DNA from 4 places in the Bradyrhizobium septentrionale genome. Region 1 is predicted to be linked to each of the others. Evidence: riboswitches for the same ligand, from Rfam matches in the RefSeq annotation. Region 1 holds a riboswitch; each other region holds the start of a gene.
The links. A riboswitch is a leader RNA that binds a small molecule or an ion and turns the genes downstream of it on or off. The one in region 1 is predicted to bind cobalamin.
Positions count from the first base shown of each region.

Region 2: it holds a riboswitch for cobalamin, as region 1 does, so the genes downstream of both, HAP48_RS11020 (ribonucleoside-diphosphate reductase subunit alpha) here and HAP48_RS24660 (ribonucleoside-diphosphate reductase subunit alpha) in region 1, are expected to answer to the same signal.
Region 3: it holds a riboswitch for cobalamin, as region 1 does, so the genes downstream of both, HAP48_RS04525 (ribonucleoside-diphosphate reductase subunit alpha) here and HAP48_RS24660 (ribonucleoside-diphosphate reductase subunit alpha) in region 1, are expected to answer to the same signal.
Region 4: it holds a riboswitch for cobalamin, as region 1 does, so the genes downstream of both, metE (5-methyltetrahydropteroyltriglutamate--homocysteine S-methyltransferase) here and HAP48_RS24660 (ribonucleoside-diphosphate reductase subunit alpha) in region 1, are expected to answer to the same signal.

Region 1 is NZ_CP088285.1:4,797,806-4,805,570, reverse strand. It holds gene HAP48_RS24670 (hypothetical protein) at 56-811, shown strand; gene HAP48_RS24665 (ribonucleotide-diphosphate reductase subunit beta) at 1,497-2,570, opposite strand; gene HAP48_RS24660 (ribonucleoside-diphosphate reductase subunit alpha) at 2,561-4,354, opposite strand; cobalamin riboswitch at 4,609-4,822, opposite strand; gene HAP48_RS24655 (hypothetical protein) at 5,504-5,701, shown strand; gene HAP48_RS24650 (DUF1521 domain-containing protein) at 6,415-7,765, opposite strand, start outside.
Region 2 is NZ_CP088285.1:1,913,983-1,921,747, reverse strand. It holds gene HAP48_RS11020 (ribonucleoside-diphosphate reductase subunit alpha) at 1-1,791, opposite strand, end outside; gene HAP48_RS11025 (ribonucleotide-diphosphate reductase subunit beta) at 1-7, opposite strand, end outside; cobalamin riboswitch at 2,046-2,259, opposite strand; gene HAP48_RS11015 (hypothetical protein) at 2,941-3,138, shown strand; partial or broken gene HAP48_RS51060 (transposase) at 3,339-3,781, opposite strand; partial or broken gene HAP48_RS51055 (transposase) at 3,842-4,000, opposite strand; gene HAP48_RS11005 (IS1182 family transposase) at 4,250-5,584, opposite strand; partial or broken gene HAP48_RS11000 (cation diffusion facilitator family transporter) at 5,642-6,214, shown strand; gene HAP48_RS10995 (hypothetical protein) at 6,466-6,789, shown strand; gene ihpA (divalent metal ion exporter subunit IhpA) at 6,844-7,765, shown strand, end outside.
Region 3 is NZ_CP088285.1:549,721-557,485, reverse strand. It holds partial or broken gene HAP48_RS04535 (IS481 family transposase) at 1-121, opposite strand, end outside; gene HAP48_RS04530 (ribonucleotide-diphosphate reductase subunit beta) at 868-1,941, opposite strand; gene HAP48_RS04525 (ribonucleoside-diphosphate reductase subunit alpha) at 1,932-3,725, opposite strand; cobalamin riboswitch at 3,980-4,193, opposite strand; gene HAP48_RS04520 (hypothetical protein) at 4,876-5,073, shown strand; gene HAP48_RS50640 (IS701 family transposase) at 5,274-5,963, opposite strand; partial or broken gene HAP48_RS51040 (transposase) at 5,960-6,094, opposite strand; gene HAP48_RS50635 (IS701 family transposase) at 6,072-6,740, opposite strand; partial or broken gene HAP48_RS04510 (IS1182 family transposase) at 6,834-7,765, opposite strand, start outside.
Region 4 is NZ_CP088285.1:790,641-798,405, reverse strand. It holds one part of gene HAP48_RS05715 (IS3-like element ISRj2 family transposase) at 689-1,566, opposite strand; one part of gene HAP48_RS05715 (IS3-like element ISRj2 family transposase) at 1,566-1,818, opposite strand; cobalamin riboswitch at 2,247-2,446, shown strand; gene metE (5-methyltetrahydropteroyltriglutamate--homocysteine S-methyltransferase) at 2,549-4,894, shown strand; gene hemN (oxygen-independent coproporphyrinogen III oxidase) at 5,633-6,985, opposite strand; gene HAP48_RS05700 (hemerythrin domain-containing protein) at 7,233-7,765, opposite strand, start outside.

The DNA of each region.
Region 1 (7,765 bases):
GCAGGGCAGGAGCCTTCGCATTGCTCGAGCTGCTCCATCATGCGGGAGTGACAGGATGGATTTCAACGAAATCGGACCATCGAACACGAGCCCGGACACCAATTCACCGCTACCGCCCACGGACGCTACCGGCTTTGAGCAGCAGCTCAACGGCGCTCAGGGTGGTGCTGCGCCACATCGTACCGCCTCGCCCGCGCTGCCGGGGGAGCCCTATTCGCCATATCTGGACGCAGGCCATCCCTATTCGCCGTACTTGGATGCTCGGCACCCTTTTTCGCCGTACCTGGATATAGCGCAACCCTATTCGCCAGGCTTGGGTTGGGAGGATGATTCGCATGCGCCGGCTGCGCTCGGTGCAGATCCAGCACCAGAACGGTCCCCGCATCACCTCTCGCAGCAGACGATCGCTCAGGCGATCGAGGCGCATCCTGATTTCGACCAAGATTTGCTATGGCAGGATATGGATAAAAATCCCTCGCACGCCGGACCATCTCAGGCTGGGCCTTCCGAAGTTGTACCGCCAGAACTTTCCGAGTTCCGTATGCGGGACGGACGTCTCGCCAAGGACTACTGGGTTTTCATGGGCCAAACAGCCACAAGCGCTCAGATCGACATGCTGGAGCGCAGCGGGGTACTGCCGACCCAAGACCACCCGACCAAAGTCTTTACCCTTTTCGGCGTACCTCACACGGCCGAATGGAGAGACGAGGGCTTCATTCGCCTCACGCCAGCACTGGACCCGAGCCTTTGGCCCGCAGATGTGGACGAAGACAGGCCGGCAGACGCGGGGCAAGATCCGCCCGCCGGCTAGTGCCCATAGCTTTAGCAGCGACAAGGGCCATGTGCGAAGGTTGATAGATTGTCTCCGCCAACAGCAGGAGCACGTGATGACGATCGCTCTTGGCTGGCGGATACTCCGCCGGCCAAGTTCCTTTCAAGGGGTCCACTCGATATGCGGAAACCTGATCGAAATTGTCTAGCTGTACGGCTGAAGAGGAGCGATCACCAACTGGCCTCCTCACTCTACTCGCCTCCCGGCCGTTTGCTGTATGGAGACGGCCGCGTCGATGACCCTGATCATCAAGCGCCGTCATCGCATGCACGGTCGCCCTGAACAGACTGGCGGCTTCCACTCAGGCTTTCGCCGCCCTTTTGTGCAGGTGTGCATAAACCGGTTCCATTGGTCCGCATCGATGAGGTCACGCCGACTTTCCCGCAAGGCGAGCGCGCCTCAAAGATCGCCGACCAATGCCCGCGCTTGGTCCTGCAAATTGCAACGATTGTGATCGCCTTTTCGAAGTCTGCCGCACCGAAGCAACTCAGCACAAGATCAGACTTCACTTTGGTACATCAGCCCCGTGGGCGGGTGTTCCCCCGTTATGATTTTCGAGCGGCGTGGATGATGCCGCTTGAGTCCGCTGTGCCGCCGGAAGCCGCAGCAGAGGACTTCCGCGAACCTCCAAGATGTATGAACGGACGCATGCTGTTCCGGTTGCCTACATACGGCCGAAAGCCGCCCACACCCCGTCCTCGCCGTCCCAGCTGCCTCGGCTCGCCGCCTTGGAGTACTCCGTGGCGCGCTGCTCGAAGAAATTGGCGTGCTCGACCCCATTGAGAATCTCGACGAGCCAAGGCAGCGGATGCGGCTTGAGCTGCGTGAACCCATCCTCCTCGGCCTTGAAGAAGCCGAAAACCGGGGCAATCCGGAGTTGGGTCAGTCGCCAGTCGGCGACATAACGGACGTAGGCGTGGATCTGCTCAGGACGCATGCCCTCGATCTTGCCCAGGCCAAAGGCGAGATCGACGAAGTTCTCCTCCAGCTTTACCATCGTTCTGGCGACATCGACGATGTCGTCACGGACCGAGCGCGTCACGGCGCCGGTCTCGCGGTGCCATTCGTGAAACAGCTTGATGACGCCCTCGCAGTGGAGACTCTCGTCGCGCACCGACCAGCTTACGATCTGTCCCATGCCGTTCATCTTGTTGTGGCGCGGAAAATTGAGCAGCATAGCGAAGCTCGCGAACAACGCCATGCCTTCGGTAAAGGCGCCGAACATAGCCAGGGTGCGCGCGACATCGGCCACGGTGTCAACGCCGAACTCGTGCATGTAGTCCGCCTTGGCGCGCATTTGCGCATAGCTGCGAAATGCCTCGAACTCGGTCTTGGGCATGCCGAGCGTCTTGAGCAGCAGCGCATAGGCGTCGATGTGGACCGTCTCCATGTTCGTGAAGGCCGCCATCATCATCTGGACGGTGAGCGGCTGGAAAATCGGGATGTATCGCTTGAGATAATTGTCACCGACCTCGATGTCCGACTGAGTAAAGAAGCGAAAGATCTGGGTGAGCAGCGCGCGCTCGCTGGCGGTGACGCGGTCCGACGCCCAGTCCTTGAGGTCGTTGCCGAGCGGCACCTCCTCGGCCATCCAATGCGTCTGCTGCTGACGCTTCCAGAACTCGTAGGCCCAAGCGTAGCGATCAACGTCATAGCTGCCCGTCGAGTCAAGGAGACCAACGCGCCCCTTGCCGATCAGCGTGCGCGGATCGACAGACGAGAGATCGATCATTGACATGCGAGGCACTCCTCATAATCGGCGCGCTGCGCAGGCGGCTGCCGCGGCGCGGCCTCGTCATCGTCGACGATCTTGCCGGCGAACGCCGCGCGCGAGATCGATTTTGAACGGCAGTAATAAAGGCTCTTCACCCCACGCTTCCACGCCGTCCAGTGCAGCATGTGGAGGTCCCACTTATCGACCTCGGCCGGCAGATAGAGGTTGATTGACTGGCTCTGGCAGATGAATGCGGCCCGGTCGCCTGCAAGCTCGACGATCCAGCGCTGGTCGACCTCGAAGGCGGTGCGAAACACCGCTTTCTCGTGTTCCGACAGAATGTCGAGATGGGCGACCGAACCCTCCTGCGCAATGATCGACTGCCAGGTCACCGGGGTGTCGGCGCCCTTGGCGATCAGTACCCTGGTCAGATGAGGATTACGTACCGAGATGGCACCAGACAACGTCTTGTGGGTGTAGATGTTGGCCGGGATCGGCTCGATGCATGCGCTGGTGCCGCCGCAGATGATGCTGATCGAAGCAGTCGGCGCGATCGCGATCTTCTGGCTGAAGCGCTCCATCACGCCACGTTCCAGGGCATCCGGGCACGGGCCACGCTCGCGAGCAAGGGCGACGGATGCCGCGTCGGCATCACCCCGGATCTTCCGAAACATCTTTAGATTGAATGATTTCGCCAAGCCACTCTCCATTGGAATGCCATTCGCCTGGAGGAACGAGTGGAAGCCCATCACGCCAAGTCCGACGGAGCGCTCGCGCAGGGCGGCGTAGCGGGCCCGCTTCATACCCTCCGGCGCCGTCGTGATGAAGTGGGTGAGCACGTTGTCAAGGAAGCGCATGACGTCCTCGATGAAGCCGGGTTCCTCATTCCATTGGTCCCAGGTCTCGAGGTTGAGCGATGACAGACAGCACACCGCGGTGCGCTCCTCGCCGCGATGGTCGATGCCGGTCGGGAGCGTAATCTCGCTGCACAGGTTGGAGGTCGAGACCTTGAGACCGAGCTCGCGCTGGTGCTTGGGAAGCGCGCGATTCACGGTGTCGATGAACAAGAGATAAGGCTCGCCTGTCTGCAACCGGTTCTCAAGAATGCGTTGCCATAGCTGTCGCGCGTCGATCTCGCGGACGACCTCGTTCGTCTTCGGGCTGCGCAGAGCGAACGCGGTGCCGGCGCCCACGGCACGCATGAACTCGTCGGTGAGGTTGATGCCGTGATGCAGGTTGAGGCTCTTGCGGTTGAAGTCGCCGGACGCCTTGCGGATCTCGAGAAACTCCTCGATCTCGGGATGCTGGATATCGAGATAGACCGCCGCCGAGCCGCGCCGCAACGAGCCCTGGCTGATCGCCAGCGTCAGGCCGTCCATGACGTGGATGAACGGGATGACGCCTGAGCTGACGCCGCCCTTCACCTTCTCTCCGATCGAGCGAACATTGCCCCAGTACGTGCCGATACCGCCCCCGTTGGAGGCAAGCCACACGTTTTCGTCCCAGGTGCCAACGATTCCTTCGAGCGAGTCCGACACCGAGTTAAGGAAGCACGAGATTGGCAGGCCGCGCGTGGTGCCGCCATTGGACAGCACCGGCGTGGCTGGCATGAACCACAGCCGAGACATCGCGTCATAGAGACGTTGGGCGTGCGCAACATCGTCCGCGAAGGCACAGGACACCCGCGCGAACATGTCCTGGATGCTTTCGCCGACGAGCAGATAGCGATCGGTCAGCGTTAGCTTGCCGAACGCGGTCAGCAGGCCGTCGCGCGATCGATCGAGCGTGAGATCGGACGGCTTTGGCAATGGCGCGAGAGGCCGCGGCAGCGGAGCCGATGACGGCGGCGGCACAACACACCGCTGAGGCGCGGCAGACTTTGGCCGCGCCGGCCACGGCCGCACACTCGGCCACTCAATTAGATGACCATGCTGATTGAAATCGTAAGACGGCGACATCGGCAACCCCGCGATGTTAGGGGGTGAAGCCACGCGCACGACTTGCGAGGAGACGGGTCAAACGTCCCAGGCTGCAAGCGACGCACGGGGCACCCCGCCCGAGGACGTTCTATTCTGTCGCGGCAGGTCTCCTGGCTCGCGGGTCGCTGCGGCTGTCGGCCTTCCCGGTGCTGTCGCGGCCAGTGACCATTATGACAACCGCTCGCCGCTTACAGTTGCGGGGGCAGCCCCGGAATAGCCGTTACCGGCGCACCGGGTTCCCTCTTAGCTTCCATCCTACTAGATGCAGAATGGAAGACCGTGGCAGATCTACATACAGACGCCGCGCGTCGAGATTCGTCAAGGCTTGTGCCAGGGGAGTCGAGACGCAGGACGCCACGTCCGCTCCGGGTCCGGGCCCGCAACGCTCTGTTCGAGCAAATGCCCCCCCCTGCTTCGGCCCATTCCGTGAAAAGAGTGGCAGCATTTTGATTTCGATGCTCCGTCGCGATGACGGGTGCCTATGCGAGCCCGCGTTGGATAGGAATCCGTTCGGCGAAGGTTCTGGGCGATGCTGGCGAGGGATAATCTCATGACGCGCAACGTTTGGCTTGCAATTCAAAGCGGTCGAGAATGCGATCGAGCTGCGCCAGCAAGGTGTTGCTCTTCTTGTGGAACTGGCGTGAGGTGCGTCCCTGCCATGATCGTGCGATCTCGGTGGCTTGCCGCGCGCGCCAGATCGAGCACGATAGCTCCACAAATGCTTGTGGTACCACTGAGCCTTCAACGCGCAACAGTCGCCGTCGCGCTTGCTGACGTGGCCAAGTGTTTTGGCGCCATGATTTACCAGAGCTCCGATCGCAGTAATGACCTTGCCGGCACAGCGGTTGTCCTCACTTGCGTGGTCATGGATGAAGCCGCCAAGGGGGCTCGATCTTAGTCAGCTTTTCGCAAGCTGCCCCTGCTAGCATGAAGCGGATAGGTCATCTCGCGGCGACGCCGCTATCCGGGTGTTACGACATGAACGCAGCCGATATTAATGCAACAGCGCCGCAGGTTGGCGCCCCCTCCGATACCGCCGAGAGCGGCGGCGATGACACGCGTGCAGCGCTACTGCGCCGAGCATTCGAAAAGGCTCTCGTTTCCGTCGCCACGCAAGTCATAAGCGATTCCCAGTCGGATATGGATGAGGCCATGAGCGAGCTTGATGATGGGTGAGCCGATGCTCGGCGCCACATAGAGATACAGCCCGCGTGGTGATCGAATCGAAGACGTGCCAAGTGAGACTTGGCACATGCCACCAGTTAGATGCGCATTCAATGATCTCAGATCCGAGCTGCGAGCGGGTCCGCGAATCCGAATGCACCTGGATCTTTTTGGCAGCGGGCTGCTGCGATTTCCTTTTAACGTCCCTAGCAGCAGACTTTGACGGGAATGGCGATGCTCATAGCCCACGGCGCCTCCGGCTTCCTGAGAAGCTGATGGATGTTCGGGGGCGCTGGGGTTCACGCCCGGCTTCGGAGGCTAAAGACAGGCAGAGCTCAACGCGAGACAGGGCTTGTGCTTTTGAGCCGAGGGTAGATCGCGCCGTCGAGGCAGCCCTCAATCCAATCTGCGATCTTGACGGGATTTTCACTGCGACGCTTGCGTCGGCATGCAGACAAACCTGAGAGCACCGTTCCTGTGCAACGCCTCCATCGCCGACAACGGGCGGGAACGCGCCGCAGCAATTCTGGCCGGGTAGCCGGGCCTGGAGGCCCTCCGCCCGTTTGTCGGGGCGAAGGCTGCGATTGCCGAGACAATCTGGCTGTTACCGTCGATCCTGAATCGATAGATCGCCAAGCTGCCATTCTCGCGGCCGTTTGGCGAAAATGAAAGGCGGGCGCTAGCGCCCGCTTCCACGAGTTTCCGACACGCCCCGGGATCGGGCCTCATGCCGGCTGTGCATCGTGACGGAAAATGCGCCGGAACATGCTCTCGCGCATCATCGTCTTGAAATCCGGCGGCGCATCCGGGTTCTCATTGTGGTTGATCACCGACTGCGTCACCTTGCGTCCGGAGTTGTCAACCCACCCCTGATTTGTCTCATGGATTGTCTGAGCTCCATCGGACGTCAGCTGATCAAGCGTCCGCCCAGCATTAGACTGCGTGACCTTCAGATTGTTCTTCCCATCCTTGTCGTCGCCGAGCCCCTCCACAACCATGGCATTGTCGCCGTTGGTGATGGTGAGCTTCGAGGAGATGGTTTTTCCCTTGCCATAATCGACCGTGTCCACCGTGATCTTCGTGCCGTCGTCGAGCTGGAAGGTCATACCTTTCTTGAAGTCGAAATCGTCCTTGCCGTCGCCATTAGCATCGACATGAGGATCGCCGTGGATCCTCGAGACATGGCCGGTCTGGTTGTTCCTAACGGTCCAGGTGCCGTCCTTCTCATCGGCTGTGATCGTATACTTATCACCAAGGTTGATCGTCGCCTTGCCGTCCTTGACCTCGTGCGACCACACTGGCGCTGGCTGAGATGACGGCGCCGGCGCGACGGCAAGCGGAACCATCGCAAGAGGCGGCGGTGGAGGAGGAACGAAGAACACGGGTGTTGCAGTGGCAGGCGTTGCGCTTGCAGACTGGTAGTTGCCCGGCGCGCGACCCTGTTCGCCGGCATCGATACTCGCCTGATTCACCACGCCGCCGGCGCCATCGACCCAGCCTTGGCCACTCTCATGGATCACCTGGGCACCATCGGGTGTCAGCTCATCAAGAGTCATGCCAGCATTGGACTGGGTCACCCTCAGATTGTTTTTGCCATCCTTGTCGTCGCCGAGCCCCTCCACAACCATCGCGTTGTGACCGTTCGTAATGGTCAACTTTGAGGAGATGGCCTCACCATTACCGTAGTCGACATTATTGACGGCAATCTTGGTCCCATCGTCGAGCTGGAAGGTCATATCTTTCTTGAAGTCGAAGTCATCCCTGCCATCCCCGTCCGCGTCAACATGGGGATCGCCATGGATCTTCGTGACATGGCCGGTCTGGTTGTTGCGAACGGTCCAGGTGCCATCCTTCTCATTGGCCGTGATCGTATATTTGTCGCCGAGGTTGATCGTGGCCTTACCATCCTTGACCTCATGCGTCCATACCGGATCGACGGAAGACTCCAAACCCGAACTTTGCTGGCTCAACAGCATGGAAGGAGGAGGTGGCGCCATCATGTACATGGGAGCAACCACGACTGGAGTGACGACCACCGGAGCGACAACGACGGCAGTACCTGCCGGCAGGTACTGG
Region 2 (7,765 bases), 2.9 Mb from region 1:
TTGACATGCGAGGCACTCCTCATAATCGGCGCGCTGCGCAGGCGGCTGCCGCGGCGCGGCCTCGTCATCGTCGACGATCTTGCCGGCGAACGCCGCGCGCGAGATCGATTTTGAACGGCAGTAATAAAGGCTCTTCACCCCACGCTTCCACGCCGTCCAGTGCAGCATGTGGAGGTCCCACTTATCGACCTCGGCCGGCAGATAGAGGTTGATTGACTGGCTCTGGCAGATGAATGCGGCCCGGTCGCCTGCAAGCTCGACGATCCAGCGCTGGTCGACCTCGAAGGCGGTGCGAAACACCGCTTTCTCGTGTTCCGACAGAATGTCGAGATGGGCGACCGAACCCTCCTGCGCAATGATCGACTGCCAGGTCACCGGGGTGTCGGCGCCCTTGGCGATCAGTACCCTGGTCAGATGAGGATTACGTACCGAGATGGCACCAGACAACGTCTTGTGGGTGTAGATGTTGGCCGGGATCGGCTCGATGCATGCGCTGGTGCCGCCGCAGATGATGCTGATCGAAGCAGTCGGCGCGATCGCGATCTTCTGGCTGAAGCGCTCCATCACGCCACGTTCCAGGGCATCCGGGCACGGGCCACGCTCGCGAGCAAGGGCGACGGATGCCGCGTCGGCATCACCCCGGATCTTCCGAAACATCTTTAGATTGAATGATTTCGCCAAGCCACTCTCCATTGGAATGCCATTCGCCTGGAGGAACGAGTGGAAGCCCATCACGCCAAGTCCGACGGAGCGCTCGCGCAGGGCGGCGTAGCGGGCCCGCTTCATACCCTCCGGCGCCGTCGTGATGAAGTGGGTGAGCACGTTGTCAAGGAAGCGCATGACGTCCTCGATGAAGCCGGGTTCCTCATTCCATTGGTCCCAGGTCTCGAGGTTGAGCGATGACAGACAGCACACCGCGGTGCGCTCCTCGCCGCGATGGTCGATGCCGGTCGGGAGCGTAATCTCGCTGCACAGGTTGGAGGTCGAGACCTTGAGACCGAGCTCGCGCTGGTGCTTGGGAAGCGCGCGATTCACGGTGTCGATGAACAAGAGATAAGGCTCGCCTGTCTGCAACCGGTTCTCAAGAATGCGTTGCCATAGCTGTCGCGCGTCGATCTCGCGGACGACCTCGTTCGTCTTCGGGCTGCGCAGAGCGAACGCGGTGCCGGCGCCCACGGCACGCATGAACTCGTCGGTGAGGTTGATGCCGTGATGCAGGTTGAGGCTCTTGCGGTTGAAGTCGCCGGACGCCTTGCGGATCTCGAGAAACTCCTCGATCTCGGGATGCTGGATATCGAGATAGACCGCCGCCGAGCCGCGCCGCAACGAGCCCTGGCTGATCGCCAGCGTCAGGCCGTCCATGACGTGGATGAACGGGATGACGCCTGAGCTGACGCCGCCCTTCACCTTCTCTCCGATCGAGCGAACATTGCCCCAGTACGTGCCGATACCGCCCCCGTTGGAGGCAAGCCACACGTTTTCGTCCCAGGTGCCAACGATTCCTTCGAGCGAGTCCGACACCGAGTTAAGGAAGCACGAGATTGGCAGGCCGCGCGTGGTGCCGCCATTGGACAGCACCGGCGTGGCTGGCATGAACCACAGCCGAGACATCGCGTCATAGAGACGTTGGGCGTGCGCAACATCGTCCGCGAAGGCACAGGACACCCGCGCGAACATGTCCTGGATGCTTTCGCCGACGAGCAGATAGCGATCGGTCAGCGTTAGCTTGCCGAACGCGGTCAGCAGGCCGTCGCGCGATCGATCGAGCGTGAGATCGGACGGCTTTGGCAATGGCGCGAGAGGCCGCGGCAGCGGAGCCGATGACGGCGGCGGCACAACACACCGCTGAGGCGCGGCAGACTTTGGCCGCGCCGGCCACGGCCGCACACTCGGCCACTCAATTAGATGACCATGCTGATTGAAATCGTAAGACGGCGACATCGGCAACCCCGCGATGTTAGGGGGTGAAGCCACGCGCACGACTTGCGAGGAGACGGGTCAAACGTCCCAGGCTGCAAGCGACGCACGGGGCACCCCGCCCGAGGACGTTCTATTCTGTCGCGGCAGGTCTCCTGGCTCGCGGGTCGCTGCGGCTGTCGGCCTTCCCGGTGCTGTCGCGGCCAGTGACCATTATGACAACCGCTCGCCGCTTACAGTTGCGGGGGCAGCCCCGGAATAGCCGTTACCGGCGCACCGGGTTCCCTCTTAGCTTCCATCCTACTAGATGCAGAATGGAAGACCGTGGCAGATCTACATACAGACGCCGCGCGTCGAGATTCGTCAAGGCTTGTGCCAGGGGAGTCGAGACGCAGGACGCCACGTCCGCTCCGGGTCCGGGCCCGCAACGCTCTGTTCGAGCAAATGCCCCCCCCTGCTTCGGCCCATTCCGTGAAAAGAGTGGCAGCATTTTGATTTCGATGCTCCGTCGCGATGACGGGTGCCTATGCGAGCCCGCGTTGGATAGGAATCCGTTCGGCGAAGGTTCTGGGCGATGCTGGCGAGGGATAATCTCATGACGCGCAACGTTTGGCTTGCAATTCAAAGCGGTCGAGAATGCGATCGAGCTGCGCCAGCAAGGTGTTGCTCTTCTTGTGGAACTGGCGTGAGGTGCGTCCCTGCCATGATCGTGCGATCTCGGTGGCTTGCCGCGCGCGCCAGATCGAGCACGATAGCTCCACAAATGCTTGTGGTACCACTGAGCCTTCAACGCGCAACAGTCGCCGTCGCGCTTGCTGACGTGGCCAAGTGTTTTGGCGCCATGATTTACCAGAGCTCCGATCGCAGTAATGACCTTGCCGGCACAGCGGTTGTCCTCACTTGCGTGGTCATGGATGAAGCCGCCAAGGGGGCTCGATCTTAGTCAGCTTTTCGCAAGCTGCCCCTGCTAGCATGAAGCGGATAGGTCATCTCGCGGCGACGCCGCTATCCGGGTGTTACGACATGAACGCAGCCGATATTAATGCAACAGCGCCGCAGGTTGGCGCCCCCTCCGATACCGCCGAGAGCGGCGGCGATGACACGCGTGCAGCGCTACTGCGCCGAGCATTCGAAAAGGCTCTCGTTTCCGTCGCCACGCAAGTCATAAGCGATTCCCAGTCGGATATGGATGAGGCCATGAGCGAGCTTGATGATGGGTGAGCCGATGCTCGGCGCCACATAGAGATACAGCCCGCGTGGTGATCGAATCGAAGACGTGCCAAGTGAGACTTGGCACATGCCACCAGTTAGATGCGCATTCAATGATCTCAGATCCGAGCTGCGAGCGGGTCCGCGAATCCGAATGCACCTGGATCTTTTTGGCAGCGGGCTGCTGCGATTTCCTTTTAACGTCCCTAGTCCTACTGCGTCACAAACGATGATCTGTCTAGTGGTCGAACTTGATCGCACAACAAGGACATCTCGACAGCGTTCGGACGAGCCCATGTTCGAGGCGCCGTCGCATCGTCGCGATCGAATTTGGAATGTGACGTTGGGTCCGCAGCGCCAAATCCGCGGGGTCTGTAATCTGCGGGAATGCGATCGAGCAGGATCGGCCGGGCGTGCCGAGTGCCTGAGGGGGAATCGTCTCCCGCTCGGAGATCACGAATCCGTAGGCTGCGATGCACATTGTTGCGTGATGATGAAAGCCGCGCCAGCCGCGTCCCTCGAAGTGGCCGAGCCCGACCTCCTGCTTGAGTTCCTGATAGTCGCGTTCGATGCGCCAGCGCAATTTAGCCGTCTCAACGAGAGTCCGGAATGCCACATCCTCCGGCAATGTCGAGAGCCAGTATTTGGTAGGCTGGTCCTCTGGAAATCCGGTATCGTCGATGATCCAGGCTTCGATGGGGCCCTGGCGTTCAATCGCCGGCAGGACCATCTCACGTACCTTGCCCAGCACCTTCTCATCCGACCAGGCGCCGCTGCCGACGAAATGCAGCAGCGATTGATGCTGGGCGGCCGTCCGTTCCGGAGCTGTCACCGCCGCCATCGGCTCCACGCTCTTGCGACCGCCACAGGCCATCAGGCCGACCCAATAGTCGCGCAGCGGCGCCTTCCGATCAGCATGACCGATGACACTGGCAAGCCCTTCCAAATACGTCGCAAATCGCTTCTCGCTCGTCTTGGTGCCACGCCCGCTCATGTCGGCCTCTCGACTGATGGTCCGTGCTTCATCCATCGCTGATTCTGGCCGGCGGTTTTGTGACTCAGTCAGACTAGGAGCCCGTCCAGATATGTTTTCGTGACGGGCATTTGTTGTAGAGTAGCAGGCTCAGGCTGCGTTTGCGAGGTTGAACAGCTTGAGGAGGTTATGGACGGTGCAGATCATTGTCCACTCGGCGCGCACTTTCTCGATGCCCCGCAACAGGAACTGGCGGAAGCCTCTTGCCTGTTTGATCTGTCCGAACACCGGCTCCGCCACTTGCTTTCGCAATCGGTAGGGTGTTTCGAAGCCGCCATCGTCGATCTTCTTTCGCATGGCCTGTGTCAGCGGGCCGCCGACTTTTCCGTTCGCTACTGTCGGGTGCTTGGCGCGTCCGGGCGCGACATAGCCATCGATGCTGCGTGTGTCGAGCGCTTCGAGATTGGCTTCGCTGCAGTAGCCGGAATCCGCTGAGGCCTGCCGCGGCTTGCGGCCAAGATTGCTCTCGATGGCCTCGATCAGGGGCACCAACTGGCCCTGATCGCTGCCGTGCTGGGTCAGTTCTTGCGCGACAATGATCTGGGCATGTGCATCGACGGCCGCCTGGGCATTATAGGCCTGAACGAAGCCATCCTTCGACTTCATGATGCGGCTTTCCGGATCGGTGAAGTTGCGTTGCGCCTTGGGATTGGGTTCCTCCGATGGCAGCGCCGCCGGTTTGCCCGGCTTCTTGCGGCCTTCGGCCTGGCGCTGCTGTTCCTTTTCGGCCTCGATGCGGCGCTCTTCCTCCGCCGCCAGTTTGGCGTCCGCTTCCAGCGCCGCCATCGCTTGCTGGATCTTCGCCAGCCGTTTCTGCTTGTCGACGGTCCAGTCCGGCAGTTCGTCGCTGTTGCCGAAAGTCTCATCCTCCGAGGCATCCGCCGCCTCGGCGGCCGCCAGCATGCGAGCGACCTCGGCCTTCAATTCCGCCTCGCGCTTCTTCATGCGCTCATAACTCATCGCCTTGTGTTTCGACGCGTTCGCCTTGATCTTCGTACCATCCAGCGCGACATGACCGAGCTTGACCAGCCCGGCCGTCTCGCACAACTTCAGAACCTGCACGAATAGCGCGCCGAGCGCCTTCAAATGTCGCTTGCGAAAGTCGCTGATCGTCCGAAAATCCGGCGCATCCAGCGCCACGATCATCACAAAATCGTTCCGCTCCCGGCAGGCCTTGGCAATCCGACGCGACGAATACAGCCCACTCGCATAGCTATGCAGCAGCAGCGCCACCATCATCCGCGGATCAAACGGCGGCTGCCCAAGCCCGCTCACATAGCTGCCCATGATCTCCCTGAGATCGAGGCTCTCCCGCACCAGATCAACCATAAACCGCGAGACATGGCCTTTCGGCACGAAGTCCTGCACATTCGGCGGCAGAAGCAGCGTCTGATCGATGTTCCAAGGCCGAAAATACTCGCTCATCGCCCAATGTTGAATCAGACCCGACCAGATTTGAACAGCGACTATCCAGACAAGCTCCTAGAGGCGCCTTGGGTGGGCCTTGCGGTGAACGGCGTGGCGGGTTTCATCAACGCTGGATGGTCATGGCTTTTGATCCGTCGAGGGCGGCAGCTTAGATCACCGGCTCTCGTCGCCGATGGGCGCCATCTTTTCACGGACGTGCTTTCTTCGGTTGGGGTGCTGGGTGGAGTAGGGATTGCGGCGATTTCCGGTTGGGCCGTTCTTGATCCTGCGCTGGCAGCGGCGGTTGCCTTGAATATTTTGTGGTCCGGCTGGGGTCTCATGTGGGAGTCGGTCAGCGGGTTAATGGATGAAGCAGTCGCACCCGAGACATTGGTACGAATTAGAGAGATCATTTTGGCCGAGGCGAAGGGCGCGATTGAAGCACATGATCTACGGACCCGACATGCCGGCCGCATGACGTTTGTTGACTTCCATCTTGTCGTCGACGGCAGCACCACTGTTTCAACCGCGCATGACATTTGCGATCGGCTTGAAAAGGCGATTAAGGAGGAAATTGGCGAATCGCTGATAACCATTCACGTTGAACCCGGCAACAAGGCTGAGCATTCTGGCGTCATGACCTTTTGAAGGTCCTCGCAAATGAAAATCGTTCGCACGTTCGAGTGAAATAATTCATATTGGAGTGTGGTCTCGCTTCGAAAGGGATGGCGTTGGTGTGGGATCGCTGCTAATCGTCGGCGTCCTCGTTATGCTGCAGCGCGGTCGACGCCATCGATTGCGCATGTTACTCTTAGACACCGACTTCGTGAGTCCCCCGCAAAGTGAAATCCAGATCGAGCCAGTTCAGAAATCTGCATCCGCGCAGCTCTGGCGCTGTCGTGGCATTTCTTATTGCGCTCGTCTGTCTTCTGGCGGGGGCGTTGCATCAGTTGCGCGATCTCCAAGTGAATGAGGCAATGGTTCGGCCGACCGCTGTGGAATCGTTGATCACAAACATCGGCTCCTCGGGAAAGATCGAGATATCCCGAGCAAACGTCGTCGCGGAGCATGACAAAGACGATAGTTTCTCCGTGAAAACGCTTGAGCAGATGTTTGTGTTGGCTCTCGTCAAGCCTCCATCGATTTTGCTTAGGGAGCCGCGGACTTCTCACCCGGACTCGCTGGCTGCGATCGAAACCCCTCCGCCAAGATACCTGACCTGACCACACTTCGCCGGGCTTTCGGGCCCGTATGTTGTCGTTCATCAGGTTGTCTCCATGTTGTTGATTCGTGCCGCCACGCGGTTCGCGTGCGCGTCGGTATTGCTTGTTGGCCCCTGGCTGACGGGCATGTCCCATTCCCAGTCGTTATCCCTTCAGACGGCGCTGCAGCGCGCGTTGGCCGCGAACCCTCGGCTGACCGCGGCGGAGCGCGACGTCGGCATCGCATCCGGCCAGAGTATCCAGGCCGGCGCGCTCATCAATCCGGAACTGTCGTACGAACAGGACAATTCCTTTGGTTCAGGTCGTTACCGCGGTACGCGATCGGCGGAGACGACACTGCAGATCAGTCAGCTCTTCGAACTGTTCGGCAAGCGTGATGCGCGCATCGCCGCTGGCAGAGCGGCGCTTGACACGGCCACCATCCAGCGCAAGGCGGTGCGGCTGGAAGTTCTCTCCGAAACGGCCATCGCATTCCTGGGCGTGCTCGGTATTCAACGTCGCATCCAAATCCTCGACGAGCACGTCACCGCTATCGACCGGCTGACGCCGTTGCTGCAGCGACGGGTCGACGCCGGCGCATCCTCGCCGGCCGAGACCGGCCGGGCTCAGGTCGCTTCCGATTTGGTGAAAGCCGACCGGGAGCGGGTCCGCGCAGTGCTCGCGAGTGCGCGCCGCGAACTCGCGGTGATCATGGGCGACACATCGCCCAAATACTCCGCCGTATCCGGAAGGCTTGAGGCAGTGGGACGGCCGTCGTCGTTCCAGTCTGTCGTCGCCGCGATCGACGCCAACCCTCAATTGGTGCGATGGACCGCGGTGTACGCGCAACGCAACGCTGAACTTCTGATGGCGCGCCTCAGGCCCTATCCGGACGTGCGGCTGAGCGCCGGCTGGCGGCATTTCAACGACGCCGGCGACGACGCCGTGCGCTTGGGCGTTTCGATCCCCATCCCGGTGTTCGACCAAAACCAGGGCT
Region 3 (7,765 bases), 4.2 Mb from region 1:
CGACGGTCTTTTGGTTGATCCCGTAGCGCCTGGCGAGCGCTCTCAGGCTCTCTTGACTATCTTGTATTGCTCGACGGATTGCCTCCGTCGTGGTGGCGCAGCCGTGTAAAACCTGTCCCATAGCGCATCCTTCGAATCGTGCGATAAGAATGCACCATCAAAGCTTGGGACTAAACACCTAGTGCCCATAGCTTTAGCAGCGACAAGGGCCATGTGCGAAGGTTGATAGATTGTCTCCGCCAACAGCAGGAGCACGTGATGACGATCGCTCTTGGCTGGCGGATACTCCGCCGGCCAAGTTCCTTTCAAGGGGTCCACTCGATATGCGGAAACCTGATCGAAATTGTCTAGCTGTACGGCTGAAGAGGAGCGATCACCAACTGGCCTCCTCACTCTACTCGCCTCCCGGCCGTTTGCTGTATGGAGACGGCCGCGTCGATGACCCTGATCATCAAGCGCCGTCATCGCATGCACGGTCGCCCTGAACAGACTGGCGGCTTCCACTCAGGCTTTCGCCGCCCTTTTGTGCAGGTGTGCATAAACCGGTTCCATTGGTCCGCATCGATGAGGTCACGCCGACTTTCCCGCAAGGCGAGCGCGCCTCAAAGATCGCCGACCAATGCCCGCGCTTGGTCCTGCAAATTGCAACGATTGTGATCGCCTTTTCGAAGTCTGCCGCACCGAAGCAACTCAGCACAAGATCAGACTTCACTTTGGTACATCAGCCCCGTGGGCGGGTGTTCCCCCGTTATGATTTTCGAGCGGCGTGGATGATGCCGCTTGAGTCCGCTGTGCCGCCGGAAGCCGCAGCAGAGGACTTCCGCGAACCTCCAAGATGTATGAACGGACGCATGCTGTTCCGGTTGCCTACATACGGCCGAAAGCCGCCCACACCCCGTCCTCGCCGTCCCAGCTGCCTCGGCTCGCCGCCTTGGAGTACTCCGTGGCGCGCTGCTCGAAGAAATTGGCGTGCTCGACCCCATTGAGAATCTCGACGAGCCAAGGCAGCGGATGCGGCTTGAGCTGCGTGAACCCATCCTCCTCGGCCTTGAAGAAGCCGAAAACCGGGGCAATCCGGAGTTGGGTCAGTCGCCAGTCGGCGACATAACGGACGTAGGCGTGGATCTGCTCAGGACGCATGCCCTCGATCTTGCCCAGGCCAAAGGCGAGATCGACGAAGTTCTCCTCCAGCTTTACCATCGTTCTGGCGACATCGACGATGTCGTCACGGACCGAGCGCGTCACGGCGCCGGTCTCGCGGTGCCATTCGTGAAACAGCTTGATGACGCCCTCGCAGTGGAGACTCTCGTCGCGCACCGACCAGCTTACGATCTGTCCCATGCCGTTCATCTTGTTGTGGCGCGGAAAATTGAGCAGCATAGCGAAGCTCGCGAACAACGCCATGCCTTCGGTAAAGGCGCCGAACATAGCCAGGGTGCGCGCGACATCGGCCACGGTGTCAACGCCGAACTCGTGCATGTAGTCCGCCTTGGCGCGCATTTGCGCATAGCTGCGAAATGCCTCGAACTCGGTCTTGGGCATGCCGAGCGTCTTGAGCAGCAGCGCATAGGCGTCGATGTGGACCGTCTCCATGTTCGTGAAGGCCGCCATCATCATCTGGACGGTGAGCGGCTGGAAAATCGGGATGTATCGCTTGAGATAATTGTCACCGACCTCGATGTCCGACTGAGTAAAGAAGCGAAAGATCTGGGTGAGCAGCGCGCGCTCGCTGGCGGTGACGCGGTCCGACGCCCAGTCCTTGAGGTCGTTGCCGAGCGGCACCTCCTCGGCCATCCAATGCGTCTGCTGCTGACGCTTCCAGAACTCGTAGGCCCAAGCGTAGCGATCAACGTCATAGCTGCCCGTCGAGTCAAGGAGACCAACGCGCCCCTTGCCGATCAGCGTGCGCGGATCGACAGACGAGAGATCGATCATTGACATGCGAGGCACTCCTCATAATCGGCGCGCTGCGCAGGCGGCTGCCGCGGCGCGGCCTCGTCATCGTCGACGATCTTGCCGGCGAACGCCGCGCGCGAGATCGATTTTGAACGGCAGTAATAAAGGCTCTTCACCCCACGCTTCCACGCCGTCCAGTGCAGCATGTGGAGGTCCCACTTATCGACCTCGGCCGGCAGATAGAGGTTGATTGACTGGCTCTGGCAGATGAATGCGGCCCGGTCGCCTGCAAGCTCGACGATCCAGCGCTGGTCGACCTCGAAGGCGGTGCGAAACACCGCTTTCTCGTGTTCCGACAGAATGTCGAGATGGGCGACCGAACCCTCCTGCGCAATGATCGACTGCCAGGTCACCGGGGTGTCGGCGCCCTTGGCGATCAGTACCCTGGTCAGATGAGGATTACGTACCGAGATGGCACCAGACAACGTCTTGTGGGTGTAGATGTTGGCCGGGATCGGCTCGATGCATGCGCTGGTGCCGCCGCAGATGATGCTGATCGAAGCAGTCGGCGCGATCGCGATCTTCTGGCTGAAGCGCTCCATCACGCCACGTTCCAGGGCATCCGGGCACGGGCCACGCTCGCGAGCAAGGGCGACGGATGCCGCGTCGGCATCACCCCGGATCTTCCGAAACATCTTTAGATTGAATGATTTCGCCAAGCCACTCTCCATTGGAATGCCATTCGCCTGGAGGAACGAGTGGAAGCCCATCACGCCAAGTCCGACGGAGCGCTCGCGCAGGGCGGCGTAGCGGGCCCGCTTCATACCCTCCGGCGCCGTCGTGATGAAGTGGGTGAGCACGTTGTCAAGGAAGCGCATGACGTCCTCGATGAAGCCGGGTTCCTCATTCCATTGGTCCCAGGTCTCGAGGTTGAGCGATGACAGACAGCACACCGCGGTGCGCTCCTCGCCGCGATGGTCGATGCCGGTCGGGAGCGTAATCTCGCTGCACAGGTTGGAGGTCGAGACCTTGAGACCGAGCTCGCGCTGGTGCTTGGGAAGCGCGCGATTCACGGTGTCGATGAACAAGAGATAAGGCTCGCCTGTCTGCAACCGGTTCTCAAGAATGCGTTGCCATAGCTGTCGCGCGTCGATCTCGCGGACGACCTCGTTCGTCTTCGGGCTGCGCAGAGCGAACGCGGTGCCGGCGCCCACGGCACGCATGAACTCGTCGGTGAGGTTGATGCCGTGATGCAAGTTGAGGCTCTTGCGGTTGAAGTCGCCGGACGCCTTGCGGATCTCGAGAAACTCCTCGATCTCGGGATGCTGGATATCGAGATAGACCGCCGCCGAGCCGCGCCGCAACGAGCCCTGGCTGATCGCCAGCGTCAGGCCGTCCATGACGTGGATGAACGGGATGACGCCTGAGCTGACGCCGCCCTTCACCTTCTCTCCGATCGAGCGAACATTGCCCCAGTACGTGCCGATACCGCCCCCGTTGGAGGCAAGCCACACGTTTTCGTCCCAGGTGCCAACGATTCCTTCGAGCGAGTCCGACACCGAGTTAAGGAAGCACGAGATTGGCAGGCCGCGCGTGGTGCCGCCATTGGACAGCACCGGCGTGGCTGGCATGAACCACAGCCGAGACATCGCGTCATAGAGACGTTGGGCGTGCGCAACATCGTCCGCGAAGGCACAGGACACCCGCGCGAACATGTCCTGGATGCTTTCGCCGACGAGCAGATAGCGATCGGTCAGCGTTAGCTTGCCGAACGCGGTCAGCAGGCCGTCGCGCGATCGATCGAGCGTGAGATCGGACGGCTTTGGCAATGGCGCGAGAGGCCGCGGCAGCGGAGCCGATGACGGCGGCGGCACAACACACCGCTGAGGCGTGGCAGACTTTGGCCGCGCCGGCCACGGCCGCACACTCGGCCACTCAATTAGATGACCATGCTGATTGAAATCGTAAGACGGCGACATCGGCAACCCCGCGATGTTAGGGGGTGAAGCCACGCGCACGACTTGCGAGGAGACGGGTCAAACGTCCCAGGCTGCAAGCGACGCACGGGGCACCCCGCCCGAGGACGTTCTATTCTGTCGCGGCAGGTCTCCTGGCTCGCGGGTCGCTGCGGCTGTCGGCCTTCCCGGTGCTGTCGCGGCCAGTGACCATTATGACAACCGCTCGCCGCTTACAGTTGCGGGGGCAGCCCCGGAATAGCCGTTACCGGCGCACCGGGTTCCCTCTTAGCTTCCATCCTACTAGATGCAGAATGGAAGACCGTGGCAGATCTACATACAGACGCCGCGCGTCGAGATTCGTCAAGGCTTGTGCCAGGGGAGTCGAGACGCAGGACGCCACGTCCGCTCCGGGTCCGGGCCCGCAACGCTCTGTTCGAGCAAATGCCCCCCCCCTGCTTCGGCCCATTCCGTGAAAAGAGTGGCAGCATTTTGATTTCGATGCTCCGTCGCGATGACGGGTGCCTATGCGAGTCCGCGTTGGATAGGAATCCGTTCGGCGAAGGTTCTGGGCGATGCTGGCGAGGGATAATCTCATGACGCGCAACGTTTGGCTTGCAATTCAAAGCGGTCGAGAATGCGATCGAGCTGCGCCAGCAAGGTGTTGCTCTTCTTGTGGAACTGGCGTGAGGTGCGTCCCTGCCATGATCGTGCGATCTCGGTGGCTTGCCGCGCGCGCCAGATCGAGCACGATAGCTCCACAAATGCTTGTGGTACCACTGAGCCTTCAACGCGCAACAGTCGCCGTCGCGCTTGCTGACGTGGCCAAGTGTTTTGGCGCCATGATTTACCAGAGCTCCGATCGCAGTAATGACCTTGCCGGCACAGCGGTTGTCCTCACTTGCGTGGTCATGGATGAAGCCGCCAAGGAGGCTCGATCTTAGTCAGCTTTTCGCAAGCTGCCCCTGCTAGCATGAAGCGGATAGGTCATCTCGCGGCGACGCCGCTATCCGGGTGTTACGACATGAACGCAGCCGATATTAATGCAACAGCGCCGCAGGTTGGCGCCCCCTCCGACACCGCCGAGAGCGGCGGCGATGACACGCGTGCAGCGCTACTGCGCCGAGCATTCGAAAAGGCTCTCGTTTCCGTCGCCACGCAAGTCATAAGCGATTCCCAGTCGGATATGGATGAGGCCATGAGCGAGCTTGATGATGGGTGAGCCGATGTTCGGCGCCACATAGAGATACAGCCCGCGTGGTGATCGAATCGAAGACGTGCCAAGTGAGACTTGGCACATGCCACCAGTTAGATGCGCATTCAATGATCTCAGATCCGAGCTGCGAGCGGGTCCGCGAATCCGAATGCACCTGGATCTTTTTGGCAGCGGGCTGCTGCGATTTCCTTTTAACGTCCCTAGTCCTACTGCGTCACAAACGATGATCTGTCTAGTGGTCGAACTTGATCGCACAACAAGGACATCTCGACAGCGTTCGGACGAGCCCATGTTCGAGGCGCCGTCGCATCGTCGCGATCGAATTTGGAATGTGACGTTGGGTCCGCAGCGCCAAATCCGCGGGGTCTGTAATCTGCGGGAATGCGATCGAGCAGGATCGGCCGGGCGTGCCGAGTGCCTGAGGGGGGAATCGTCTCCCGCTCGGAGATCAGGAATCCGTAGGCTGCGATGCACATTGTTGCGTGACGATGAAAGCCGCGCCAGCCGCGTCCCTCGAAGTGGCCGAGCCCGACCTCCTGCTTGAGTTCCTGATAGTCGCGTTCGATGCGCCAGCGCAATTTAGCCGTCTCAACGAGAGTCCGGAATGCCACATCCTCCGGCAATGTCGAGAGCCAGTATTTGGTAGGCTGGTCCTCGCCTTTTGGCCATTCGATCAGCAACCATTCCTCCAATCGCCGGGTGGTTTGCCAATAATCACGATGCGCGGCACGGACCCGCACGCGGGCAAAGTGCGAGGTCAGCTTTTCGTTCATTCCTTGCCGCCACGTGATGGTGCGCCAAGCTTTGGCCGGCAGGCCGATCGCGAGCGCCTTGACGGCGGCCGGCTGATGCTGACGGTACGCATCAGTTTCGGTGGACGGCCGCGGCCCGACCATGGCTTCGGCGGCAAGGGACCGGTACCGGGCGCCCATACCGTTGTGCTCGACAGAAGACCCGCCACATAGGTCAATCCCAGCGCCGTGATCTCCGTGCGCAGGTCGCTGTTATTGCCATAGCCCGCGTCCATCAGTACGACACCGCGTGGAAGGCCGCTCGCGCAGCCCACCGCAACTGCTCCAGCGCGATCTCCGGCTTGGTCCGGAAGCCAACTTCGGCAGGAATGCCCACCTTGCGCCGCCGATCGCAGTCCTCAGTCCATTCCTTCGGAAGATAAAGCGATAAGCGACAGGCAGGCTGGCGTGGTGGTTGGCAATCGAAAGTGACACCGCCACCTGACAATTATCCTGCTTGCCGAGCTGCCCGCAATATTGCCGTGCAACTCCAACTGAATGTCGCCCCTGCTTGGGAAATCCGGTATCGTCGATGATCCAGGCTTCGATGGGGCCCTGGCGTTCAATCGCCGGCAGGACCATCTCACGTACCTTGCCCAGCACCTTCTCATCCGACCAGGCGCCGCTGCCGACGAAATGCAGCAGCGATTGATGCTGGGCGGCCGTCCGTTCCGGAGCTGTCACCGCCGCCATCGGCTCCACGCTCTTGCGACCGCCACAGGCCATCAGGCCGACGCAATAGTCGCGCAGCGGCGCCTTCCGATCAGCATGACCGATGACACTGGCAAGCCCTTCCAAATACGTCGCAAATCGCTTCTCGCTCGTCTTGGTGCCACGCCCGCTCATGTCGGCCTCTCGACTGATGGTCCGTGCTTCATCCATCGCTGATTCTGGCCGGCGGTTTTGTGACTCAGTCAGACTAGGAGCCCGTCCAGATATGTTTTCGTGACGGGCATTTGTTGTAGAGTAGCAGGCTCAGGCTGCGTTTGCGAGGTTGAACAGCTTGAGGAGGTTATGGACGGTGCAGATCATTGTCCACTCGGCGCGCACTTTCTCGATGCCCCGCAACAGGAACTGGCGGAAGCCTCTTGCCTGTTTGATCTGCCCGAACACCGGGTCCACCACTTGCTTTCGCAATCGGTAGGGTGTTTCGAAGCCGCCATCGTCGATCTTCTTTCGCATGGCCTGTGTCAGCGGGCCGCCGACTTTTCCGTTCGCTACTGTCGGGTGCTTGGCGCGTCCGGGCGCGACATAGCCATCGATGCTGCGTGTGTCGAGCGCTTCGAGATTGGCTTCGCTGCAGTAGCCGGAATCCGCTGAGGCCTGCCGCGGCTTGCGGCCAAGATTGCTCTCGATGGCCTCGATCAGGGGCACCAACTGGCCCTGATCGCTGCCGTGCTGGGTCAGTTCTTGCGCGACAATGATCTGGGCATGTGCATCGACGGCCGCCTGGGCATTATAGGCCTGAACGAAGCCATCCTTCGACTTCATGATGCGGCTTTCCGGATCGGTGAAGTTGCGTTGCGCCTTGGGATTGGGTTCCTCCGATGGCAGCGCCGCCGGTTTGCCCGGCTTCTTGCGGCCTTCGGCCTGGCGCTGCTGTTCCTTTTCGGCCTCGATGCGGCGCTCTTCCTCCAGCCGCCAGTTTGGCGTCCGCTTCCAGCGCCGCCATCGCTTGCTGGATCTTCGCCAGCCGTTTCTGCTTGTCGACGGTCCAGTCCGGCAGCTCGTCGCTGTTGCCGAAAGTCTCATCCTCCGAGGCATCCGCCGCCTCGGCGGCCGCCAGCATGCGAGCGACCTCGGCCTTCAATTCCGCCTCGCGCTTCTTCATGCGCTCATAACTCATCGCCTTGTGTTTCGACGCGTTCGCCTTGATCTTCGTACCATCCAGCGCGACATGACCGAGC
Region 4 (7,765 bases), 4.0 Mb from region 1:
CGTTCGGTTTTGAACGTCGTGGCTCTATCCACACGCGATTGGCGCTCCTTCGCGACTATGCGACAGTCCTGAAGTGCTAGTTGCAGCGCCAGGCAGATGTGCTTGGCACTCAAGGGCCCACAACGATACGAAACCGCCCATCAGCGCCGGGCGTTTAGAACAGACGCCGCCGAAGTGCACGCTTTAAGCAGGCGGGCGAGATGATAGCATTCACTGGCATGCGCGATCGCTCGTGTCGGCCGGCGCATATCGTGCTCTTCAATCGACCGGAAGATGCGGCTTCGACGCAAGTCCTGTCCTCCGCAAGCAGGTAGAGGCGCTGAGCCGTGCTAGCCTCGGCTTGAGCCGATCAATAGTTTCGAGAGAATCTGTCGAGCGGCGTTACTCAAGAGCGGTCTTACCATCAATCCGAACAAGCCGACCGCCGAGACGGCAACAGCAAAGACACCGAGGGCACTCCAAACAGCCATTTTCATTGCGAGCCGGTCTCCTTGGTTTGGTTGATATGCTTGCCTGGGCAGTATCGCCAAAAAGTGTCCGAGAGAGCTGGCGCCGGTTGTTTGGACAGCGCCCCGCGGGATTTAAGTGGATTCCTGCCGGGTTATGCTGAACGCGGGGCCTTACGATTTTGTCGTTGCGTCGGGAGGGCGTAGCCCGACCAGAGCGACGACAAAATCGTCGGCGACGGTCATGCGGCGATCACCATAGCTTGCGTGCCGAAGTAAGCCTCGTCGGGCGTGCGCCCGTCAAGGCTCGAGTGAGGGCGTCCCTGATTGTAGAAGGCCAGATACTTGGCAATTGACGCTCGCGCCTCGGACACGCTGTCGTAGGCGCGGAGATAAACTTCTTCGTATTTGACCGTGCGCCAGAGCCGCTCGACAAACACGTTGTCGCGCCAGGCGCCCTTGCCGTCCATGCTGATGGCGATCTTCGCGTCCAGCAGCACATCGGTGAACTCGAGGCTGGTGAACTGGCTGCCCTGGTCCGTGTTGAAAATCTCGGGCCTGCCGTGCTTCGCCAACGCCTCCTGGACCGCTTCGACGCAGAAGGCCGCCTCCATTGTGATCGAGACGCGATGGGCCAGGACCCGTCGGCTGAACACATCGACGACCGCCGCGAGATAGACGAAGCCACGCCGCATCGGAATGTAGGTGATGTCCATTGCCCACGCCTGGTCGGGCCGCTCGATCTTCAATCCGCGCAACAGGTACGGGTAGATCTTGTGACCCGGTGCCGGCTTACTCGTGTTCGGGCGACGATAGACCGCCTCGATCCCCATGCGCTTCATCAGCGTCGCGATGTGGCGGCGACCGGCGTATACGCCCTCCCGCCGCAGCAACGATCGCTGCATACGCGCTCCCGCGAAGGGATAATCGAGATGCAGCTCATCGAGCCGACGCATCAAGGCAAGGTCCTCGGCCGAAACTGGCCGAGGTTCATAGTAGACCGTGCTGCGAGCCAGCTTCAGGACCTTCGCCTGGCGCACGATAGAAAGATCATGACCGCGGTCGATCATCGCTTTGCGCTCAGCAGGCCCGCCTTGGTGAGCGCGCCGGACAAAAAATCGTTTTCCAACGCCAGCTCGCCGATCTTGGCATGTAACGCCTTCAAATCGACCGGCGTCTCGGCCGACGCCTTGTCATGCCCAAACACGCCGGCGGCGCCTTCCAGGAGCTGGTTTTTCCAGATCGTGATCTGGTTCGGATGAACATCAAACAGTTGCGCCAGCTCCGCCAGCGTCTTGTCGCCTTTGACCGCAGCCAAAGCAACCTTCGCCTTGAATGCCGGAGAATGCATCCGGCGGCTCTTCTTCGTCATCTTCGCTCCTGATTCGCGGCAAGAATCCTCGCCGCTGTCAGGCAGAAAATCCACTCAAGCTACTGTCCGAATTTGCGGAGCCAGCTCTGAGTGACGCCTACCAGAAATGGCTGGCATCACAGAAACACCTCGCGCCGCGTATGCTATCTTATTCGGTGGATCGTTGATTGCTTGGAGAAGGCAGCGCGCCGTGCTTGATGAACCGGGGCCAGCTTGCATGAAAGCCGTCTGTTCGACCAAGTGGTCCTCGGCGCAAAGGCGGCGTATTCGGATTTGTCGCTGCCCACGCGGAGGGACTTTCGGGATGTCATCCGATGTCCGTGATTGCAGAGCGACTTCTGCATCGAGGATGAACGGTGGGCATGCCGCTAGGCACATTAGCAGATCGCAACATGAATTCGCGAGGTTGACGGAACATCCCTTTTGCCGATAATTGAAGGTGTCGAGGTTCTCCAGTCTCATTAGGCCGGAGCTAAGAGGGAAGCCGGTGTCAATGCCGGCGCTGTCCCCGCAACTGTGAGCGGCGAGCCGCTGTCCAACGAAGTCACTGAAGCCTGACGGTTTCGGGAAGGCCGGACAGCAGCGCTGAGCCGCGAGCCAGGAGACCTGCCCCGACACTATCTTCGTCCACGGGCGGGGTGTCCCGGTGGTGCGCCAAGCAGCGGTCGCTCGCGCGACTTCTTCTGCCTGCGTCCGCCATGGCCTTTGCCCCCAATATGGGGTTAACGCTATGTCTCTTCTCTCTCTTCCGGTTGCCACACTCGGAACGCCACGCATCGGTCCAAGGCGAGAGCTCAAGGTTGCGCTCGAAAGTTACTGGGCCGGAAAAATCGCCGAACAGCAGTTGCTCGAGGATGCAGCTGGCCTACGTGCCGCAAATTGGGCTCGCCAGAGGTCTCTCGGTATCACCGTGATCCCATCGAACGATTTCTCGCTGTACGACCAGGTGCTCGACACCAGTGTCATGGTTGGTGCCATCCCAGAAGTCTACGAGACGAATGCCGGATCCATTTCGCTCAAGACATACTTCGCCATGGCACGCGGGTCACAATGCGACGGTCAGGATGGGAGTTGCGGTCACCCGTCGCGTGGATATGGCGCACCCGCGCAGGAGATGACCAAATGGTTCGACACCAACTACCATTACATGGTCCCGGAATTTCACCCGGGGCAGACTTTCAGACTATCCTCTCGCAAACCAATCGAGGAGTACGAGGAAGCCAAGGCCCTTGGCTTTCAGACGCGCCCTGTCCTGATCGGGCCGGTTACATTCTTGAAGCTTGGCAAGAGTGCCGATCGTGCGTTCCAGCCACTGTCACTGCTGGATGACCTGATACCGGTCTATATTGAGCTTTTGAAGGAATTGGCCAAACGCGGGGCAAATTGGGTTCAATTCGACGAACCTTGGCTAGTCCTTGATCTGGATGAGAGTTCGCGAAACTCCTTGGTACATGCTTATGGCCGGCTCGCAAAGGAAGGGCCGGCCATCAAGATCATGGTTGCAAGCTATTTCGGTGGCCTCTGCGACAATCTGGACGCTGCCCTGCGCCTGCCTGTTGCCGGGCTTCACGTCGATCTGGTTCGCGCGCCAGAGTTATTGAGCCAGATCATTGCGAGCGGCCGAAGTGACCTCGTCATGTCGCTCGGCGTCATAGACGGTAGGAATGTTTGGCGATCGAATTTGTCGGCGCTCCGCCAGCGACTGGACCCCGCGATTGCGAAGCTTGGTAAGGACCGCGTACAGATCGCCCCATCCTGCTCGCTGCTTCATGTGCCGGTCGATGTTGAACTCGAGACCGGGCTCGCCTCCGACGTCAAGAGCTGGCTTGCTTTCTCGGTTCAGAAGATGCGTGAGCTTGCGACCTTGGCGCGGGCACTCGCAGGCGACCAGAATGTTGCGAAAGCTCTTGCGGAATCGGAGTGTGCCGCAGCCGTCCGCCGGACGTCGCCGAAGATCCGAGATGCCAATGTCGTTGTCCGGCTGAGTGCGATCAACCAGGCCATGCGCCGGCGCGCCAGCCCATTTGCCAGTCGGGCCGAGATCCAACGCAAGCGCTTCGGGCTGCCAGCGTTCCCGACCACGACGATCGGATCGTTTCCTCAGACCTCAGAGGTCCGTAATACCCGGGCGGCGCATGCGCGAGGCGCGATGAGCGACGAGCAATACGACAAGTTCCTCAAGGAAGAGACGGCGCGCGCCGTACGTTGGCAGGAAGACATCGGTCTGGACGTGCTCGTCCATGGCGAGTTTGAGCGCAATGACATGGTGCAGTACTTCGGCGAGCAACTCTCCGGCTTCGCATTTACCAAAAACGGTTGGGTGCAATCCTATGGCTCGCGCTGTGTCCGGCCGCCGATCCTGTTTGGAGATGTCTCGCGGCCGAAGCCGATCACGGTGGACTGGTGGCGCTATGCGCAGTCGCTAACCAAAAGGCCGATGAAGGCGATGTTGACCGGACCAGTAACGATCTTGAACTGGTCGTTCGTTCGCGAGGATATTCCCCGAAGCGAAGTCTGCCGTCAGATTGCGCTCGCAATTCGAGATGAAGTCGGCGATCTCGAGAATGCGGGTGCTTCCATGATCCAGATCGATGAGGCTGCACTACGCGAAGGCTTGCCATTGCGTCGTGCGCAGTGGACCGTTTACCTCGAGTGGGCTGGAGATTGCTTCCGCATCTGCTCATCGGGCGTCGCCGAACAAACTCAGATTCATACCCACATGTGTTACTCAGAATTCAACGACATCATCCATGCGATTGCTGCAATGGACGCAGATGTCATCTCGATTGAGACTTCGCGCTCGAAGATGGAACTGCTCGACGCGTTCAGGAACTACAACTATCCGAACCAAATTGGGCCAGGCGTGTACGACATTCATTCCCCACGCGTTCCCGAGACCGGCGAGATGAAGGAGCTCATGGCCTTGGCTCTGAAGCGGCTGCAGCGGTCGCAGCTCTGGGTCAATCCGGACTGTGGCTTGAAGACACGCAAATGGGAGGAGGTTCGCCCGGCACTTGTCAACATGGTCGCTGCGGCCCGCGAACTGCGCGCTGCATCCGCTCCAATAGGCCATTGATCCTTGGTCAGGTCTTTCGTCGAGCTGATCGGCTTAAGGAGATCTCGATAGTCCCGGGAGAGCCTTCGTGAATACAAAAGGCCCGGCCGCGTTTAGCGGCCGGGCGGAAGTCGAGTCTGGGAGGAGCGACGCTGCTAGGCATCGCGGCCACTTCCATCGGCAGAGGGAGCACGGCCGACGGCTCGATCTCGGCGAGGACATTCGCCGAAAATCTAAGTCCCAGTTAAGGCACAGGATGATCGTAACTCAATTATGCCCTGGTATGCGGCCAATATAGCCAAGGATTAGAAAACTACACCAAGGTTGTTGCTGATGAGGACTGTCTCAACGACTCGCTGAGTCGAGCATGGGTGGGCGATGATGTGGAGCGATCGCCGCATGGAAGGCAACGGGCCGCAAAACGTGGTGCGCTCTCCTGCCCGCAAACAATACGCTCAATCACCGAGACATACCAAAATCGCGCACGCAAGGACCTCATCATCACCAATGAAATGAGCAGCTTGAGTTAGGCCAGATTCGGTCGGTCGTTGGTCAAACCGTTGTCGCCCGATTGGAATCCTCGGTTCCAACGAGTGTTTGAAATCTACGTGCGGCTCGACGTAGTGGGTGTGACGACGCTTGTAGATAGCTCGGGACCGGATGCCAAATCGGCGTGCTATCAGCCGTGCGATACTCCTAACCAGAAGCCGATTTGGTGATGTTGATCTCCGATCGGAACCGGATCGGGTTGGCTTCGGTTCAAACCGCCCGACTGTGCGTAGCCCTCGACCCAGGGAGGTGCGCGTCGAACGAAGATGCGACGCTCCGGACCAGAAACTCTGCGCCATCGACCACGGAAAGTCGACCGTCGTCCAGTACGGCAACTCCATCTGCGATCAGGTTGGCGAGTCGAGAACGATCGACGACGGCCAGGCTCGGATCCTTGCCGTAACGACGGCATGTCTCGCAAAGATCGACTGCCATGCCGCACATGAGTCGCTCGATGATTTCGGCGCGGAAGCGATCGTCGTCGGCCAGCAAATAGCCCTTCATCGTGGCCAGCCGTTCCTCGGCGATGCGAGCAAGGTAGTCCTTTATCGACACAGCGTTCGCGACGAACCCTTGTTGCATCTGGCCAATGGCGCTGGCGCCGAGTCCAAGGAGGGTGTCCGCCGAATCATCCGTATAACCTTGAAAGTTGCGCCTCAACCTGCCTTCCTGCCGTGCCAGGGCGAGATTGTCGTCCGGCAGGGCGAAGTGATCGATGCCGATGCGTACATATCCAGCGTCGACCAAAGCTTGCGCGATCGTTTCCGATTGCAGGTGTCGCTCGACGCTGTCGGGCAGAGTGGATCCATCGATCTTGCGTTGATGCTTCTTAAGGAAAGGAACGTGCGCGTAGCCAAACACCGAGAACCGATCCGGATGCAGTTCGAGACATTTGGAGAGAGTGTCGAGGCAGGAAACGACGGTCTGCTGGGGCAGCCCATAGAGCAGGTCGAAATTAATCCGGCCGATGCCGGCGCGGTGTAGACGATCGACCGATACTGCGGTCTGTTCGAAGCTCTGCAGACGGCCAATGGCCCGTTGAACAACCGGATCGAGGCTTTGGACACCTAGGCTCGCCCTGTTGACCCCGCAATAGCCTAGCGCCTCGGCCATCGGCTCGGTCAATATGCGTGGATCGATCTCTACGGCGATCTCGGCATCAGGCAAAATTGCGAACGAATAGCGCAACGAGGCGACCAGATCAGCAAACGTTTCAGGTGTCATGATCGTCGGCGTGCCGCCGCCGAAGTGGACATGGGAGACCGGTTGTCGTCGACCGATGGTTTCTCCAATGAGGTAGGCTTCAGTTCGCAGTGCGGTTGCATAGGTCGCGAGCGGCTCCTGGCGTTTCATGACAGATGTGTGGCAGCCGCAGTACCAGCACATGCTTCGGCAAAATGGCACGTGCACGTAAATCGAGGCGGACTGCTGGCCGCCTAACGACTTGAGCCACGCTTGATAGTCGGATTCGCTAACTGACGCCGAGAAATGGGGAGCCGTCGGATAGCTGGTGTAGCGTGGCAGGGAGTGCTGCCCGTAGGATTTTGCCAAGTCGGGTCGCATTCTTCTTCTCTGGGTCCAAATCGCAGATACGCCGGATAGGTTTTTGCGCTGCGTCAGTTTAATTGGTGGCTGATGGCAGTGGCGAGTCTGAAGCCAAATTGGTAGGGCATGCCCACGGCGTATATCGTCCCTGGATCGCGATGAAGCGGTGATGCCGCAGCAATGGGCGGCATGCAGGCCAGTTCTCGTTTTGATCCAATTGGGCCTGCATGAGCAAAGGGAGAAAGTATTCCTCTCCCGAAGGATATTAGCCGTCCCTCGTGAGGCCATGTAGCGGGCTGCCGGCCATTCCGGAGGAAAGAGCGACCGAACTCCGTTCGGCTTCAGCTTCTTGCTCCAATTCTAGGATATGCGCTCTTAGCGCATCGGAGGTCGCCCTTGCTGCTTCGCTGAATAGGGGATCACCATGATCGGTGAGAGCAGAAGCGATGTCGGTCCAATCCTGAGGGGATAGAGCCAGAACGGCGGCGGGAAAGAAATCTCGTTCTTCCAACATCATGTGGTGCCGCTCGCGTACGATAAAGTCGCGTACGATATTGCCGACGTCTTGCCGAACGAGTTCACGATCCGCGAGGATCCCATCAATAGCTTGAACGGCGTGGTGCAGACGGTCGACGACTTCCTGGTGTTCATGTGCGAGATTGCCGACGATCGCAGCCGCATCCGGATCGCGAGTCTCGAGCTTTGAGAAAATCAAGTCTTCTTGAGGATGATGGTACATCGCCGGGTAAACCTCGAAGTAGCTGAGGATCGCGCGAATGACCTCATAGTCCGGACGGG